Regions from separate parts of the Paenibacillus sp. FSL R10-2796 genome, predicted to be linked through region 1. Evidence: riboswitches for the same ligand, from Rfam matches in the RefSeq annotation. Region 1 holds a riboswitch; each other region holds the start of a gene.

The links. A riboswitch is a leader RNA that binds a small molecule or an ion and turns the genes downstream of it on or off. The one in region 1 is predicted to bind cyclic di-AMP.
Region 2: linked by a shared signal. The riboswitch ahead of NST58_RS00545 (C40 family peptidase) and the one ahead of NST58_RS27820 (alpha/beta hydrolase) in region 1 are both predicted to bind cyclic di-AMP.
Region 3: linked by a shared signal. The riboswitch ahead of NST58_RS03130 (hypothetical protein) and the one ahead of NST58_RS27820 (alpha/beta hydrolase) in region 1 are both predicted to bind cyclic di-AMP.

What each region holds. Positions count from the first base shown of each region.
Region 1 is NZ_CP150178.1:6,239,455-6,245,114, reverse strand. Features, by position in the region: gene NST58_RS27840 (alpha-glucuronidase family glycosyl hydrolase) at 1-803, shown strand, start outside; gene NST58_RS27835 (Nif3-like dinuclear metal center hexameric protein) at 822-1,622, shown strand; gene NST58_RS27830 (hypothetical protein) at 1,707-1,880, shown strand; partial or broken gene NST58_RS27825 (glyoxalase) at 1,958-2,053, opposite strand; cyclic di-AMP (ydaO/yuaA leader) riboswitch at 2,315-2,501, shown strand; gene NST58_RS27820 (alpha/beta hydrolase) at 2,607-3,416, shown strand; gene selD (selenide, water dikinase SelD) at 4,019-5,080, shown strand; gene mnmH (tRNA 2-selenouridine(34) synthase MnmH) at 5,139-5,660, shown strand, end outside.
Region 2 is NZ_CP150178.1:111,711-117,370, reverse strand. Features, by position in the region: gene NST58_RS00555 (M1 family metallopeptidase) at 1-1,347, shown strand, start outside; gene NST58_RS00550 (hypothetical protein) at 1,359-2,189, shown strand; cyclic di-AMP (ydaO/yuaA leader) riboswitch at 2,408-2,546, shown strand; gene NST58_RS00545 (C40 family peptidase) at 2,604-3,032, shown strand; cyclic di-AMP (ydaO/yuaA leader) riboswitch at 3,395-3,537, shown strand; gene NST58_RS00540 (C40 family peptidase) at 3,582-4,034, shown strand; gene NST58_RS00535 (GNAT family N-acetyltransferase) at 4,224-4,709, shown strand; gene NST58_RS00530 (cytochrome c) at 4,837-5,193, shown strand; gene NST58_RS00525 (4a-hydroxytetrahydrobiopterin dehydratase) at 5,275-5,562, opposite strand.
Region 3 is NZ_CP150178.1:660,878-666,537, reverse strand. Features, by position in the region: gene kdpA (potassium-transporting ATPase subunit KdpA) at 1-1,452, opposite strand, end outside; gene NST58_RS03135 (hypothetical protein) at 1,669-2,085, opposite strand; cyclic di-AMP (ydaO/yuaA leader) riboswitch at 2,337-2,526, opposite strand; cyclic di-AMP (ydaO/yuaA leader) riboswitch at 2,946-3,110, shown strand; gene NST58_RS03130 (hypothetical protein) at 3,179-3,733, shown strand; gene NST58_RS03125 (hypothetical protein) at 3,748-4,269, shown strand; gene NST58_RS03120 (hypothetical protein) at 4,311-4,763, shown strand; gene NST58_RS03115 (hypothetical protein) at 5,228-5,419, opposite strand; gene NST58_RS03110 (ABC transporter permease) at 5,451-5,660, opposite strand, start outside.

The DNA.
Region 1 (5,660 bases):
ATTTCAATACTTATGCCAAAGGGCAAACTACGCTTGTGAAACATATTGTGGACGGATCGGTGTGGGGAAATAAATATAATGGTGTGGCTGCTGTAACAAATGTTGGGGATGACATGAACTGGACGGGGCATGGGTTAGCTCAAGCCAATCTGTATGGATATGGGAGATTAATTTGGAATCCGGAGCTGACGGCAAAAGAAATAGCTGAGGAATGGATTCGCCTTACCTTTGGCACTGATGAAGGTCTAGTGGCTGCTATTCGCGGGATGTTAATGGACTCATGGAGGATTTACGAATCTTACACAGCTCCATTAGGTGTGGGCTGGATGGTTAATCCGGATCATCATTATGGGCCGAATGTGGATGGATATGAATACGCCAAGTGGGGAACGTACCATTATGCGGATCATAAGGGCATTGGTGTGGATCGTTCAGTCAAATCGGGAACGGGGTATAGCGGACAGTATATGGGTCTTAATGCATCAAATTATGAGAATCTAGCGTCTTGTCCAGAAGAGCTGCTGCTGTTCTTCCATCATGTTCCATACACGCATGTTCTGCAATCGGGGCAAACGGTTATACAACATATCTACGATACTCATTTCGAGGGGGCAGAGCAGGCTGCACAGCTTCTAGCAACATGGAAATCACTTGAAGGCAGCATGGATAGTGGATTGTATGTGCAAGTGAAGCAACGTCTTGAAGAGCAAGCAGAGCATGCGCAGGAATGGAGAGATCGGATCAATACGTATTTTTATCGTAAGAGCGGAATTGAGGATCTTAAAGGCAGAAAGATTTATTAGATTTTGAACCGAGGGATGATGATAGTGAGCCTCACGATTAGAGCGATTTTGAAAGATTTAATGGGAACTGTGGAACAGGTAGAAGGGACTGTGGATATTCTGAACTCAGGGGAACCGGAAACTGAAGTCACAGGGATTATTACGGCCTTCTCTGCCACACAAAATATTGTGGAGCAAGCAATAGCGTTAGGAGCCAATTTGCTGATCACGCATGAAGGTGTATTTTATAGCCATCATGCAGCGAGCGAGTGGTTAGAAGGTGATCCGGTTTATCATGCGAAAAAAAGTCTGATCGAACATTCCCCAATAGCTATTTTTCGTTATCATGATTATTGGCATCGGCAAGAGCCGGATGGGATTATGATGGGCTTGCTGCGAGAGCTGGATTGGTCAGACTATGTGGAAGAGCAGCAAGCGGCTGCTACGATTCTCACTATTCCTGCTATGACTGTAATGGAAGCTGCTCAGTATATTAAAAGTAAGCTAGGCATCTCTTATGTACGCGCTGCTGGTGACCTGTCTCTGTCCTGCAAACGCGTAGGGATATTAGTAGGTTACAGAGGAGGCGGGATGATGGCTATTCCGCTTTTTAATGATCACAATCTTGATTTAATTATTGCTGGAGAAGGACCAGAGTGGGAGACTCCGGAATATGTGCGGGATGCAGGGCACCAAGGCAAATCTAAAGCGCTCATCATGTTAGGTCATGCGGAGAGTGAAGCACCGGGGATGAAATATTTAGCTGAAATCTTAGCAGACAAATATCCCATGCTTCCTACCCGGTTCATTGCTGAACAACCCATCTATCAGATGGTTTAATCTGGGGAAATTAAGAGTACGGAATAAATAAACATATTATGGAGAAAATGAAGGGAAACAGGTCACTGAGAAAGGAGTGTTTCAATGGAAATTCCTTTGGAGGCTGATGAAGTATTAAGTCGGATCAAAAAGCTGCAAAGCGACGGAAGCTCGATCAGTAAAAAACAAGTGAAGCAAAGCGACCCAGAGCTTATGAGAAGTGCGCTGTTCTTTTTTCCAAGCTGGGAGCATGCATTGAAAAACGCCGATCTTTTGTAGCCATAGTATTGTAAAAGGAAGCTAAGTGGACAGGGGGAGATCTCTGATTCTGCTTAGCTTTTTTCTTTTTTATGAAATCATTCGTGCTGTTCATGTGAAATAATATTAACAAGCTTGCCAAACGGATCGGGGACATAGAAACGACGAACACCCCAAGGTACAGAAACTGGCCCAATATTGGTATTGAAGATTGTCGTTTCTTATTAAATAGGAAAGTACTGGTGAATCACCCCCTTTTTCGCTTGCTTCAGAGCTGTTTTTCTAAAGAAAACGAGTAAACAAGAGCAAAAGAAAGAGAAAATGAAGAGTATGCTTAATATGAAATGAAAAGCATTGCTTTCAACATTATTTTGACCAGAGCCCTCCTTTACAAGAAAACCTTACAAGAGTATGATTCATCTCAGAACTGAGAATTATCTTAAATTTACAATTACATAAGCAATCCGCTTAATTTCCGTTTCTGGAAAGCGGGGGAACCAACAACTGGCAGCCGATGTGAGAGTCGGCACTGGTTATGGGGTGAATCCTGTTCCGGGTGCATAATATGCATCCCTGCAGGTAGGGCAACTCTCACTGCCCGAATCCGACAGCTAACCTCGTAAGCGTATGGAGAGAGGATGAATGGCGTGTTTAGTGATGAATAGCCACAGAGAATCCCTCTGTGGTTTTTTGCTGCGTTTTTAAGCAGATATAGTCGTAGAATTTATTATGAAAGAGGTGTTACCTTTGCCTATCGCTAAACTGAACGGAACTTCGCTCTATTATGAAATCAATGGAACTGGCACTCCGGTTGTGTTTATCCATGGACATGGATTAACACACAGTATGTTCAAACCACAGCTGGAGTATTTTTCCGATAAATATAAAGTGATTTTGTGCGATTTACGGGGGAATGGCAAGTCTGGTAAACTGCTGGAGGCCCCACATGAGATTATTGAGACGCAATGTCTGGATCTGATTATGCTGTTGAATGACCTAGGTATCCGTGAAGCAGTTTTTGTAGGAATCGCCTATGGTGGCTTAGTCGTTCAGCATATTGCCAAACAATATCCTGAGCGTGTAAAAGCCATTGTGGTCGCGGATAGCTTTTGTAGGACTCACGGATCAACAATAGTAGGGAAAATACAAACTATGGCAGCATATTGCAGTTTACTAATGTATTATCTCCCAAGCGAGCTGGTGTTGCCTTCGATTCGGATGATGTACCGAGAGCGCTGGAGTCTGGCCTACAATGAGATTAGAAGAGGACTGCTGGACAAACGCCCCCGGGAGTTATATCGGCAAAGGCTGGCTACGAGCCATGTTGATTACACCAGATGTTTAAAGGCTTTTAAACGTCCTGCATTATGTATTGTGGGGGACTTTAATGAATTTGGAGTGAATTGTATGAAGGAAATGGTGTCTCAGCTGCCGCAGGCGCAGTTGGCGATTATTCCGAACGCATTAGATCCAAGTAATCTGTGCCAGCCGGAGCAATTCAATGCGATTCTTCAGCGTTTCTTAGAGAAGCAGCAGGGCAGTCAGCAGATTAGCTGATCTATAGGGAGACCTTCACAAGCGAAGCGTTTAAGTGAGAAAATAGGCGTCCCATAGCCAGGGCGGAATGAGCTGGCTATGGGTCGTCTTTCTGGGAAGAACTTTAGGGGAATTCTCCCTAAAATGAAGGAGATTATGGCTCCTAGAACGTAGATTAGGGAAATCCTCCCTAATAATAGGATGTTTTTAGCCATAAATGGGTATTTGCATGAATTTTTAGGGAGGAATTCCCTAAAAACCTCATTTTAAAGCGATTATCGATGAACATTAGGGAGGATTTCCCTAATATAATGGACATCCAATTAAAGGCTGGCTTATCAGTAGTAAAATCTACGAATGAGCCAGCCTTTGGTTATTTTACTAACCGATGGATGTTGAACATTTACAAGCATATTGTACCTAGAACGCCACTTAATGTCCCCACCCTACCACAGCATCAAATATAGCTCACCCGACGTGGGAAAGAACGGTAGACCTAAGTAGTGATGGTAAGTGTATAGAGGAAGGCGTAACAAGCAGCACATCTGCTACTCTTGCATTTTGTACAATGCGATCTACTCGTGTAAGATTAAGATAATTCATACTAAAGGAGCTGAGTCATGATGTCTCAAGCTGAAACTATAAAACTGACTTCATTATCTTCAAAAGGGGGCTGCGGCTGCAAAATCGGTCCCGCCGATCTCATGCAGGTTATTCGTAGTCTGCCACCAACTGTTCCTAACCCGGATCTACTAGTAGGTCTTGATACTAGTGATGATGCAGGGGTGTATCGTTTAAGTGATGAATTAGCGTTAGTGCAAACTGTTGATTTTTTCACGCCGATCGTGGATGATCCCTATTCATTTGGTCAAATTGCAGCAGCCAATGCATTAAGTGATATTTATGCGATGGGTGGAAAGCCGCTTACGGTGCTTAATATTGTGGCCTTTCCTATTTCTGTTTTAGATAAAAGCATTCTCGGTGACATTTTGCGCGGTGCAGCGGATAAAGTACAGGAAGCAGGAGCTACTCTTGTGGGCGGACATTCCATCGACGATAAAGAGCCCAAATTCGGATTGGCCGTTACGGGCCTTGTGCATCCTGACAAAGTGAGAACGAATGCGGGCGCCAAGGTGGGAGACAAGCTGATTCTAACGAAGCCTATCGGTGTGGGGATCTTAACAACTTCCATTAAAAAGGATCAGCTATCTCCTGAAGAAACCACACGCCTTACGACAGTAATGTCTACTTTGAATAAAAAAGCGGCTGAAATCATGGAGCCTTATGATGTACATGCTTGTACAGATGTTACCGGATTTGGGCTACTGGGACATGCCTCGGAAATGGCTAAAGGGAGCGGCACGGGCCTGATCATTCGTCAAGGCGATGTACCGATGCTGCCAAGAGTAAGAGAGCTTGCGGAGCAGGGATTTGTTCCAGGAGGCACTAAGAATAACTTTGCCCATCTGGAAGGCAGCATTCTTTATCCGGAGGAGATGGACCAACTAAGCCGCTATATTCTATGTGACGCTGTGACTTCTGGCGGACTGCTGATCTCTGTGGCCCCTGAACAAAGCGAAGATTTGCTAAAAGAGTTAGTAGATGCAGGGGTAGAAGCGGCATTGATCGGAGAGGTAACGGAAGAGCATCCGGGTCAGATTACAGTTATAGCTGCTGTGGAATAACTGTTGTATATCAGCTTAGAGCAAATTATGAAGGTTAGCCACCAGAGGAGAGAGCATATTGTTTCAGGACATTACACTGGAAGAACTTAGAGTGTTAAAAAACAAGAAGCAGATCACCATTATTGATGTTAGATCTCCTTCTGAATATAAAGATGCAACGCTGCCGGATAGTTTGAATATTCCCTTTTTTGATGATCAGGAACGGGCTGAAGTAGGGACGTTGTATAAACAGACAAGTGTGCAGGCCGCGAAAGAACGTGGTTTGGAGATTGCTGCGGCAAAACTGCCTTCTTTTGTCAAAGAATTTGCAGCGATTCAAGGAGACAAAGCAGTATTCTGCTGGAGGGGGGGTATGCGCAGCCGTACAACTGCGACCGTACTCTCTTTAATGGATATTCATGCTTACCGGCTGATAGGCGGCTATAAGGCTTATCGTAAATGGGTGCTCGACGAATTGGAGTCCTATGAATGTAAGGCGAAGTCTTATGTGATTCACGGAAATACAGGCACAGGTAAAACCAATCTGTTACACCGCCTGAAGGCGCAAGGCTACCCCGTTCTGGATTTGGAAGGGATGGCA
Region 2 (5,660 bases), 1.2 Mb from region 1:
GCTGGGCAATGGTTCCCTAAGCTTAGTGTATACGAGCCTAAGGGCACACGCGGAGTTAAAGAAGAAGGCTGGGACCTGCATCAGTATCACGGGACCTCTGAGTTTTACAGTGATTTTGGCATCTTTAATGTAACGATTGCCGTTCCTTCCAACTATACGGTGGCTGCGACCGGATTTCCTGTAAAAAATGCCAAGCTCAAACAAGATCAAAAAATATATCAGTTCTACGCCGATGATGTCCACGACTTCGCTTGGGCTGCATCCCCTGATTTTACAGTAGCAGAGGAAGCTTTCTCTACGCCGGAAGTGCCTGGAGTACGAATTAAGGTGTATCTCGACCCACTGCACAAAGACTTACAAGAGCGTTACCTTCAAGCTGCCAAGGCTGCCCTGACCTACTTCAGCAAATGGTATGGCCCTTATCCCTACTCTACGCTGTCTATTATCGTCCCACCTAAGGAGGGAAACGGCGCTGGAGGAATGGAATATCCTACACTTATTACAGCCTTTGGGGCCGCAGATTCTTCTCCAGATACCTCACTTGAAAGAACCGTCATTCATGAGATCGGCCATCAATACTTCTACGGTATGGTAGCCAGTAATGAATTCGAAGAGGCTTGGCTGGATGAAAGCTTTACTTCCTATGCCGAAGACAGACTTATGGAACAAGAATACGGTATCAAGTCTAATTTGCCTTTACAGGCCAGCCTGGTGACTATACCTGAGCCGTTAAATCTGGAAACGTGGAAATATGCAGGGGCGGATTCCTATAGCCGAAATGTTTATATCCGCGGCAAGCTTGTACTTAAAGATATCGAACGCCAGGTAGGTACCAAAGCAATGAACAACATCATGTCCTCCTACGCTCGTAAGTTCCGTTTCCAGCATCCCGCTACGTCAGATTTTCAGAAAGTCGTTGAGAAGGTAACCAAAAAATCATGGCAGGCCTATTTCGATGATTACATTTATGGTGATGGTGCGCCTGACTTCTCAGTAGATACGATTACTTTTAAAAAAAATAACAGCGGCGATGCTCAAAGCTACGAATCATTAGTGAAGATTTCAAATAAAGGGAGCCATTACGTTGATGTTCCCGTGAAATTCACATTCGCCGACAGCTCTTCGGTGCAGCGGGTCTGGAACGGTGAAGGAGCAGAGACTACGTTTCAATTGTTAAGCGATAAGCCTCTTCTCTCTGCTGAGATTGACCCTGAGCATTCCATCTTATTGGAGAGCAAACATTTAAACAACTTTAGGCTGGCGGAAATAGAGCCCAAGACGCTCTCTCGCTGGACGTTAAGTGTAACTAAACTACTTGAAACCGTGCTCGGAACTCTTGTCTGGTGAGGTGAATGATTGTGAGAACATCGATAACCCGCGGCTGGCAAAGCATGAAGGAGCAATTTTATATTTTAATTCTGCTCTTCATCTACCGACTGCTCTGGGGCTACTTTATGTATGGTTTCATCCGATCTGCTATTATTCCAATTCTACTGCGCTATCCAGATAAAGACGCCGGCGGCAGCGGTATGGGCAGACTGTTGTATTATATCGAGGGACAGTTCAGCTTGAATACTGACCCTGCGATACGCACTTGGTTATGGATGCTTCTAGGACTTGTTGTCTTGCGACTTCTGCTTTCTCCTTTCATAAGGGCAGGATTGCTGCATGAGCTGCACCAGGAGCGAAAGGGCGAGCGCGGGCTGTTCTTTTTCCCCGGCATGAAGATCTATGGACTACCTGTCTTAGTCTTTAGCCTAATCGAATGGGTGCTGACCCTGCTGCCGCTTTACTGGCTTGCTCCAAAAATGTACGGGCTGTTCTTATCCTCTTTGTTTAACTACACTTTGTTACTTCATTTAGTACCATACGTATTGGCATGGCTTATATATATTTTTATCGTGCGCCTGTTTCTTCTATATATGCAGTTTGGTTACACCGGCGGTACAGGAATGTTCTCCTCACTGTTCATCTGCTTGCGGTCACTGATTCCTGCTATAGGTGTTTCCATTGTACTTGGTGCGGGAGGCTTGCTCTTACTGCTAGTGTGCGGACTGACGGGTCTGTTCTGTCCCGGCCTGCCGGCACTTATAATACGGCAAATCTCACCACTACCTTCTACGCTCTTAAAAATGTGGGGAATCTCTGCACAATATCATCTATGGCGTAGCAAAGCATTTCCACAATAAATTAACCTTATTTGACATAATAAAAAGGTCCCAATTCCTGTATTCAGGAGCTGGGACTTTTTCTCATTACGGATAACTTAAGAGTATTTGCAAAATCATAAAAGCTCTGTTACAATAAGTCCTGTGCTATTAGTAACAATTTTGTAATCAATTGAAACGATTCCTACATAACTAAATGTATTTATCGTAAGTGTAACTGTCGAAACGTCATTCTCTTGGTGCTTAACACGCCTAATTCCTTTGCACCGGGAAGTGGGGGAACCATATTTTGGGTGAATTGATCTCGCTTTACAGGGATCATAGGGAATCTTCTACCGAACCCTTAAGCTAACCTCGCAGGCCTTGGAAGGAGTACATCTTTTGAAAAGACATAATTTAAGAAAAAAATGCGTCGCTGCGGCGCTAGGACTTGTAATGGCATTATCTATTGGTGGAGGAAGCGCCTTTGCCGACTCTAAGATGGACACTGTAATCTCAAAGACTATTGGAGTTGCCTATAAAACCGGAGGTACAAGCACTGCCGGATTTGATTGCTCTGGATTTACAAAATATGTATTCAAGAATGTGGGTCTTACTTTACCTCGTACATCAAAAGCTCAATATAGCGTTGGAACTGCTGTATCCAAAAGCAATCTGCGTTCTGGTGATCTAGTGTTCTTTAACACACTTGGCAATGGAGTATCCCATGTCGGCATTTATGTTGGAAACGGAAAATTCGCACAATCGTCCTCTTCGCGTGGAGTGACCATCACTTCACTCAGTCAGACCTACTGGGCCAATCGTTATGTTGGCGCTAAAAGAGTAATGAGTACTTCAGCTTATCAAGCTGTAGCCTTCGATTGAAACCTTCCTCACAACTATAACCTCATAATTACAACTATATGAACCTGAATCTGATTATTCCCGTAATCAAATTCGGGTTTTTCTTTTTTCCATAATATATTTTTACACTAATAGAGCCCAATTGAAACACGTTTATTTGATAAAAATTGCAATTATATTAAAAATTAGGTCATTATTAACGCTTACATATGCCTTTCTACCGTAAAAATGCCAATTTTTCTGCATTAATATGTTAAAAACGATTGCCAAGCGGCTTTCTGTTTGTTACAATTAGCGCAGTGAGATTTTAGTAACATTTTTGTAATCATTAAGTTGTTATTTACAAAGGTTTTGTCATGTATTGATTACAAGCTAATCCTAATCAACAGTATGAGCCGAGTTTCCTAACTATTAGGAAAACGGGGGAACCAACTTTGGGTGAATTGACCTCCATTATATAGAGGGGTCATAGGGGACCTTCAACCGAACCCTTAAGCTAACCTCGTAGGCATTTGGAAGGGGTATACACTTTTGAAGAAGAAGTTAGCAGCAGCAGTACTAAGCTTTTCCATCATCCTCACCATCGGAGCAGGAAGCGCTTTCGCAGATTCCAAAATGGATAAAGTGATTGACAAGGCCATCGGTACTAAATACGTATCCGGCGGTATATCCACTAACGGATTTGATTGCTCCGGATTTACAATGTATGTGTTTGATAAGATTGGCATTAACCTTCCACACCAATCAGGTTCCCAATATCAAATGGGCACAGCAATCTCCCGTGATGATATAAGAGCCGGAGATCTTGTATTCTTCAATACAAGTGGCAAAGGTGTCTCACATGTCGGCATTTATGTCGGTGAAGGTAAGTTCGCACACGCTTCTACCTCACGCGGTGTTACGATTAGCTCTCTGAGTGATAGCTACTACGTGAAACGCTACGTTGGTGCCAAGCGCATTATGAGCACAGACGCTTATCAATCGGTTGCTGCTGAATCGGAAGACAATGATGATGTGCAATAAGTAACGTACATAGGCTCTTTTCCAAGGTAACTCTTGGAGGAGAGCTTGTTTTTTTGTCTTATTACTTATTTACCCCTCTCATAATTTGTAAAACATTCCTCTCATATAAAGTTTCTGAGTCGAACCTCCCCCATTTTGTATATAATTAGTAATATAGCAATGTCCTCGTGAAAGGAGATCGTTGACTTTATGATAAATCCCTCGGTAACTTTTCATGTTGTTCCTATGGAGGCAATTCACGGAGAAGCTATTTGTAAGTGGAGCTATACGCCCCCATATAATATTTATGGCTGGATGCCGTGGGAGCAGATGCAGGCTCTTGGCATCGAGTTTGGTGATCCGCAGCTCCGGGAGGAACAATATATCTCCATATTAAATGAACAAGAGGTTTTGTGCGGATTCGCACAGTTGTTCCCGATGGAAGGAGTCGTCCGTTTAGGAGTTGGGATGCGCCCCGATCTATGCGGCCATGGTTTAGGCAAACTATTCGTAGATGCCATCGTCCAGACAGCCTTGAGTCGTTATCCTGATCGAGAGATAGATCTAGAAGTCCTGACCTGGAACCAACGCGCCATTCGAACTTATCAAAAATGTGGATTTACGATTACAGATACGTATGAACGCCGCACACCTACAGGAGACAAACCTTTTTATTGCATGGTCTATGACAAATGATATTAAATACCAGATATTTCATAAGAATGATTGTATTCTCGTTCATTTTTTTGTCACAAACCCTATGATAACGCTTCACCATAAGCTATAATGTAGGGAGCAGCTTACATAGAAGGGACGAATTGGGATGCAGAAATGGATCATGAGCGGTTTGTTTTTTGCCGCCTGTGCCTTTGCGGTAGTACTCATGTTTACACTTCCGGGTAAAGAAGAGGTAGCGGAAGAAAATAAGCCCACGATGCCGGTAGTTCAACTGGACGCAGCAAAGGCAGAAGCAACCGTGAAAGCCAGCTGTATCACCTGTCACGGCGATCAGCTTCAAGGTGGAGTTGGACCAAGTCTTCAGAATGAAGGCGGCCAGCATGACGCTGAGGAAATCTACAGCATCGTCACCAAAGGACGTGGTCAAATGCCTTCCTTTAAAGAGAAGCTAGCCCCTGAAGAGATCGCCAACGTCGCACTCTGGCTCTCAGAGAAAAAGTAACCCATCAAGCAACTAAAAACGCCCGTGTATGAGATAGGTGACTATCTATGCACGGGCGTTTATTTTATGATTTTGGCTAAACTAATGATTTTTTTCAAAGGCTTCATTAAATTCATGCGCCGCTCGAAGATCTAGAGCCGTAATCCCATCTTCTTCATTAGATTCAAGTCGCAGGGTAACTGTTTTATAATCAATCGTAATATGTGGATGATGATCGAAGGCTTCTGAAATCGTGGCTACTTCATCAACGAACGCAATGCCCTTCATATATTGGCTGAACATATATTTTCGCACCATAACATTATTATCCAGCTTCCATCCCTCCAGCTTGGTGATCTCCTCACGCAGTTCCTCTTCCGTAAATAACAATTCGTTTCCTCCCTTACAAAAAATTGCAGTAAAGTGCGCAGTTCCCTTTACATGACTTAGGCGTTAAACAAAACATCCCTTAGCTTCTGAGGTCCAAG
Region 3 (5,660 bases), 1.7 Mb from region 1:
GGTTGTAACATTCCAAAAGGTGGTGTTGTCCGCAAGCCCTTCAAATCCTGAACCATTGTTCGCGGCAGAAGAGACATATTCATATAACACTTGGCTAAGTCCATGGAATCCGGGATTCGTGATGGAACCGTTGCCCAAGTCCGTTAAGAACGCACCTGCTGTTGGTACAAGGATAATGAATGGATGCACAAGGATAGCAATCGCAATTAGCTTCATCTCCTTGGCTTCTATCTTTCGCCCGAGAAACTCTGGTGTTCTGCCAACCATTAGTCCACATAAGAAGACACCCATGATGGCATACATCAGCATATTGATTAGTCCGACACCTTTTCCCCCGAAGACGTTGTTGAGCATCATTAGGGCCAGAGGGGTAATGCCACCCAGCGGTGTCAGCGTATCATGCATATTGTTAACACTACCTGTCGTAGCTGCCGTTGTTACCGAAGTGAACAGCGAAGATTGCGGGATACCAAAACGTACCTCTTTACCTTCCATGCTGCCTTGCGAAGACTCGATCCCCAGCGCATTGATAGCTGGATTGCCTTTGGTTTCCGCATAATAATTCAATCCCAGCAGTAGTACGAACAAGGTCATCATTGCTGTGAAAATCACCCAGCCCTGACGTTTGTTCTTAGCGAACAACCCGTACATATATGGCAAAGAGGCTGGCAGCATCCACATAGAGAGAATCTCCAGAACGTTCGTAAGTGGATTAGGGTTCTCAAAAGGATGTGCTGAATTGGCTCCGAAGAAGCCGCCACCATTCGTACCTAAGTGTTTAATTGATTCCAAAGAAGCGACTGGACCGATAGCGATTTGTTGCGTCTGGCCTTCAAGTGTAGTGACCTCAAGCGATGGCTTGAGCGTTTGTGGCACATGCAATCCTACCAGCACCAATGAAACTAGCAGAGCTAATGGAATGAATACACGAATATGTGCTTTTACGAAGTCCTCGAAAAAGTTCCCGACTGATTTCTGTCCTGTAATCCCTCTGACAAAAGCAACCGCAACAGAAAATCCGCTCGCTGCAGACGTGAACATCATCATCGTGATGACTGCCATTTGTGAAAAATACGATAGTCCCGTCTCCCCGCTATAATGCTGCAGGTTCGTATTGGTCATAAAGCTGATCACCGTATTGAATGAAAGCGTCTGTTCCATATCGGCAATTCCATTCGGGTTCAGCGGCAATCCCCGCTGTAATCTTAGAAAAATATAACTGAAAGCAACCAGTACGATATTAGTTAAAACAAAGCTGAGTGCATACTTCTTCCAGGACATTCCGTCCCGTTTTTTCAGGCCGATCAGCTTATAAATACCTTTCTCTGTGCCTGCAAACCAGCGATCCGTACGATTCGGTTCGTTAGAAAATACATGATATAAATACGTTCCCATCGGCTTGACCAGCAAGATGAGAATTACAATTACGACGACTATTTGCAAAATGCCCATGAATGCCCCTCCTTAAAATTTCTCAGGATGAATCAACGCGTAAACCAGATATATAAACAACAGTAGGGTAACAGCGATTACTAGAATCACAGCTTATCCCTCCCCGTATCCTCAACTACACCTGCGCACCAGCGCATAAAGCCATAAAATAACCCGTAAATTACAGCTAACGAAGCCACCATATACAGATCCATCATATCTTCCGCACTCCTTCCATTATCCTTGATGAGGTGATCTATCGATTAGAAAATCAGCATCACCACTATGGGAATAGATTACATAGCTCGCACCAAGTCTTTTATAGACCAATCTAGGATTTATTGAACTTGTAATCACAAAAATCGGCTGTGTCGTCCAGGTACGGCACATCTGAATATAGCGGCAGCAAAGCGGAAAGCTGCTCTCAAACAGATATACCCTGCCTACCGGGAACGATGGGCGAAACCAAGTGCTCTGATGGCGGGTATCCACTAGAATAACCTGCTCAATCCCGAGCTCCTCAAGTAAAGCTTTCTCAGCCACATTGTTGGTTAATCCCGCCATCTTAATACCCCTGAACTTCAGAAGTTTAATGAAATGTTCTCCCGCCTTTGTAGGCGCACATACAAGCACATATTCATTCTGATCCGTCATCTTTTTTTCTCCTCCTGCTCATTTACAACAAGGAGGCAACGAAAATCTCCGAAAGGATGTTGACCTATCGTCATTTTCGGGCACAACCTAAAGCTCGGTTGTGTCACGTCATTAGACGCTGCCTTACAAATACCGCTAATGATGAATTTAGCGACCTCTTAGGGGAGGCCTCCATAAATGCTTTGCTTCTAAGAGCACAGCAAAAAGCCACAAAGGATCTCCTCTGTGGCTCGCTAGCGGTCACATTGCACTCATCCTCTCTCCATACGCTTACGAGGTTAGCTGTCGGATTCGGGCGGTGAGAGTCGCCCTACCTGTATAGATGCGAGCTCACTCACACCCTCTACAGGATTCACCCCATAATCGGCTTCCGACTCTCACATCGGCTGCCGATTGTTGGTTCCCCCGCTTTCCTTACCGGAAATTAAGCGGATCAAATATTCGATTGTCGTTGAAACAGGAGTAATCATACTCTTATGCACGAAGACTTGTAAAACCTGAATGATGCCAAAATAATGCAAATTAAAAACTATTTTCCCATTAGATAGCGCTTACTTGATATCTAATCTCTCTATATCTCTTGTTTACTCGAGTTTGGAGCGTTTAATCGCTATCTATAACCCATGTGATTTTATTCACCTTTTTAGAGCGAAAATACTGCAAATTCCCATTATAGGTAGAAACGCAAGAAGCTGAGGCTGAGCGAGAAAGAGGCGCGATAACACGCCATAAATACCTATTTACCTCGTTTTTCAGTCGTAGTCGGCAGGATATGGTTAAAATTGCTCTAAAAGAACATTTTCCGTTTTTTACAGAAAATCTTGAAAAGAGTATGATTCGGGTTGAATCTAATTCATGAAAAACAATCAACGCTGAGTTCCTGCATTCGCAGGGAACGGGGGAACCATCAGGCCACCTGGCCTACTTGGGGTGAATCCAAAGGAGACTGCATAAGTCTCAATAGGTAGGGCGACTCTCACCGTCCGAATCCGACAGCTAACCTCGTAAGCGTAAAGAGAGAGACCCTTGATCCGCCACGCTTTGGCCCAGGTATATCTGCCTGTAATCCAAAACCGCAGCAGAGGTCCTCCTCTTGCTGCGGTTTTTGCGTTACCTGAGCTTATTAGGTGATAGCACGCTGGATGGGGTGAATGTTTTGAAGCACTATTATTTAGGGATACATCAAGGGCTGCTTGAGCCGATAAGTCTAAATTACGTTTGTTTCGGGGCCTTGTGGTTCGAAGAACATAATCACAGGTACATTGTAGGCTATGCATTTGGCCAGAACCAGATCCAAGCCCTTCGCCAGTTCAGCACACCTTCTTCTTGTAAAGACTGTTTAGACTCTAAGATTGTATATGAGATATATAAAAAAATTCGAGAACAACAGCAGCAGCAGGATTGGTCATCACACCAAAAACTCCCGTGGTTTACAGCCTTCAAGGAGCCTTGGAAAGATGTAAGCGCCGGTTGGTATGTCTTGAGATCCCGCAGCACCTTTCCCTTACATCTATCTGTTATACGGAAAGAGAAGTTCCGACTATGGCTAGAGCATACCGCAGTCTGTGAGAATAAAATGGAAATGCTCGCTTGTGTAGAAAAGGCTAGTGTCACTCATCATGTAGACTTAAAGCTTTTGGAAATCTAAGGAGGAACCCTACTATGGACCAGCGCAGACTATCCCGCATTGAAGTATTTGTATTGGATGAACCCGAGCCTATCCACTATGGAATGGAAGGGGCTGAAGGCTGCCGTTATGGTATTCTAAAACTCACCTGTAAGGGAGGTTGCAGCTGGGGGGCTTGTCTGATCTCTGCCAACACCAAAAATTTCGATCTCATTAAATGGAGTTCTTTTTTACGGGCTATCTGTCATTGCCGTCTTGAGGAAGCGCTGGATAAGGTCCGCCGCGAAGGTTCAGATTGGGAGCAGGTTAAGCTTGAGCTAGTTCAGGGTGCTTTGCAGGATTTAAAGGCCAAGCTCCAGGGTAAATCCTTGGCAGGGCATATTCAGCAAGGGCGTCTGTACAGTGTTGCAGCAGGGGGGAGCAATTCCAGAAGTGAACGGCTCTACTACAAACCTTCCAAAGCTTTATCCAGTACCTCCCAGCAGAAACACAGTTGCCCGGAACCAGACACCGCTGATCTCATCAATAAATCAATCTCTTACTTTTCTATATTATAGATTCAAGCAAATCTCTCATTCTGAAAGGATCGTGTTTCACCATGCCTGACCCCTTACCTCCCGAGTCCACCTACAGTACTAAATTTGCAGAGTGTGTCCAAAAGTATACTAATGAAGTCTACGTACTTAGTTCCATGTTGTTAGAACAATCTAATGAGGCGGACAAGGTTACTATACGCACCTTCACAGAGCTTCATAAAATATATCGTCAGGATGAATTCGATCCTCAGTTATTCTCTATCCACGCTTACCGCACTTGTATTCGCCAGTGTGCTGATTCTTTTGCCCGGCGCTCGCTTCTATCGGCTAAGGCATTACCTTGGGAGGAACAGCTTGTGAAGGTATTGTGGTACGGCTTAAAGCTGCCTCTTTCTCAAATAAGCATTATTCTGCAAAAAAGTGTTCCTGCATTGAAAGCACAGCTTAGAGCTGTACGGGAGCAGATGACCGCCCAAGCGGATGTACTAACGAGCGCAAATCTTTCTATAATTTAGTCTCTGACTAGAATTCAAACGATCTTTGAGCGCATGAAGCATCTAACGGACTCAGGAGCCTTTAATTGAAGCTTTTCCACAAATATGGCCGGCGTTCGGACTCCAGTAAAAATCTCGAGCGATGAGCGTCTTGGATCGTCTTAAAGCAAGCCCTAATCATCTTCCACCAAGACAAGGCTTACGGACCCAGATGACGTTACTTGCACGTTTATCGCCTTTTGAGCATAGTATCGGACTCCAGTGCAACTATTTGGTTAAAAGAGCTACTAATTCACCATTTTTCATGCCAATAGCGACTATAGTGTCCGATATCTTGCTAAATCTCGATGATTGTTGCATTTAAGTGCTGCTGGGTCCGTTAGCTATATCAGCTCGTATACAAAGAGATTGCCAACTCAAAAACGGGGATATCCCAACAACCATAAATGGCTGTTAGGATACCCCCGAAAATTCAGTTCCTACTATTACACTTTACTCTTACGCGCCTTACCGTACATCCACAATCCTGCCAACATCCCCACTATAGCAACACCAGTCAATACGCCTTGAACGAAATCCATAAAAGTGGAGCCATCCGGAAGCATTCTACTAACCGTAGCCAGCGATACAGAACTCATTAAAAGCATAATGTTATATTGTTCGCTTGTAGACATCATTAGCACTCCTTAAAAGTTATATGAGGTCTTCTTAGATCTTGTAAGCTTTCATTGCTTTTCTGATTTCTTTAATACTTGGGCGTTTGCCGTACATCAGTACGCCGGTACGATAGATCTTGGCTGCCAGCCATCCGAAGATGAAGGTAGTCACAAGCAGGATCAGCAGCGATACAATGACTTGCCAGATCGCCACCTCGCCGACACCAATTCGGAGCAGCATCGTTAATGGTGAGGTGAAAGG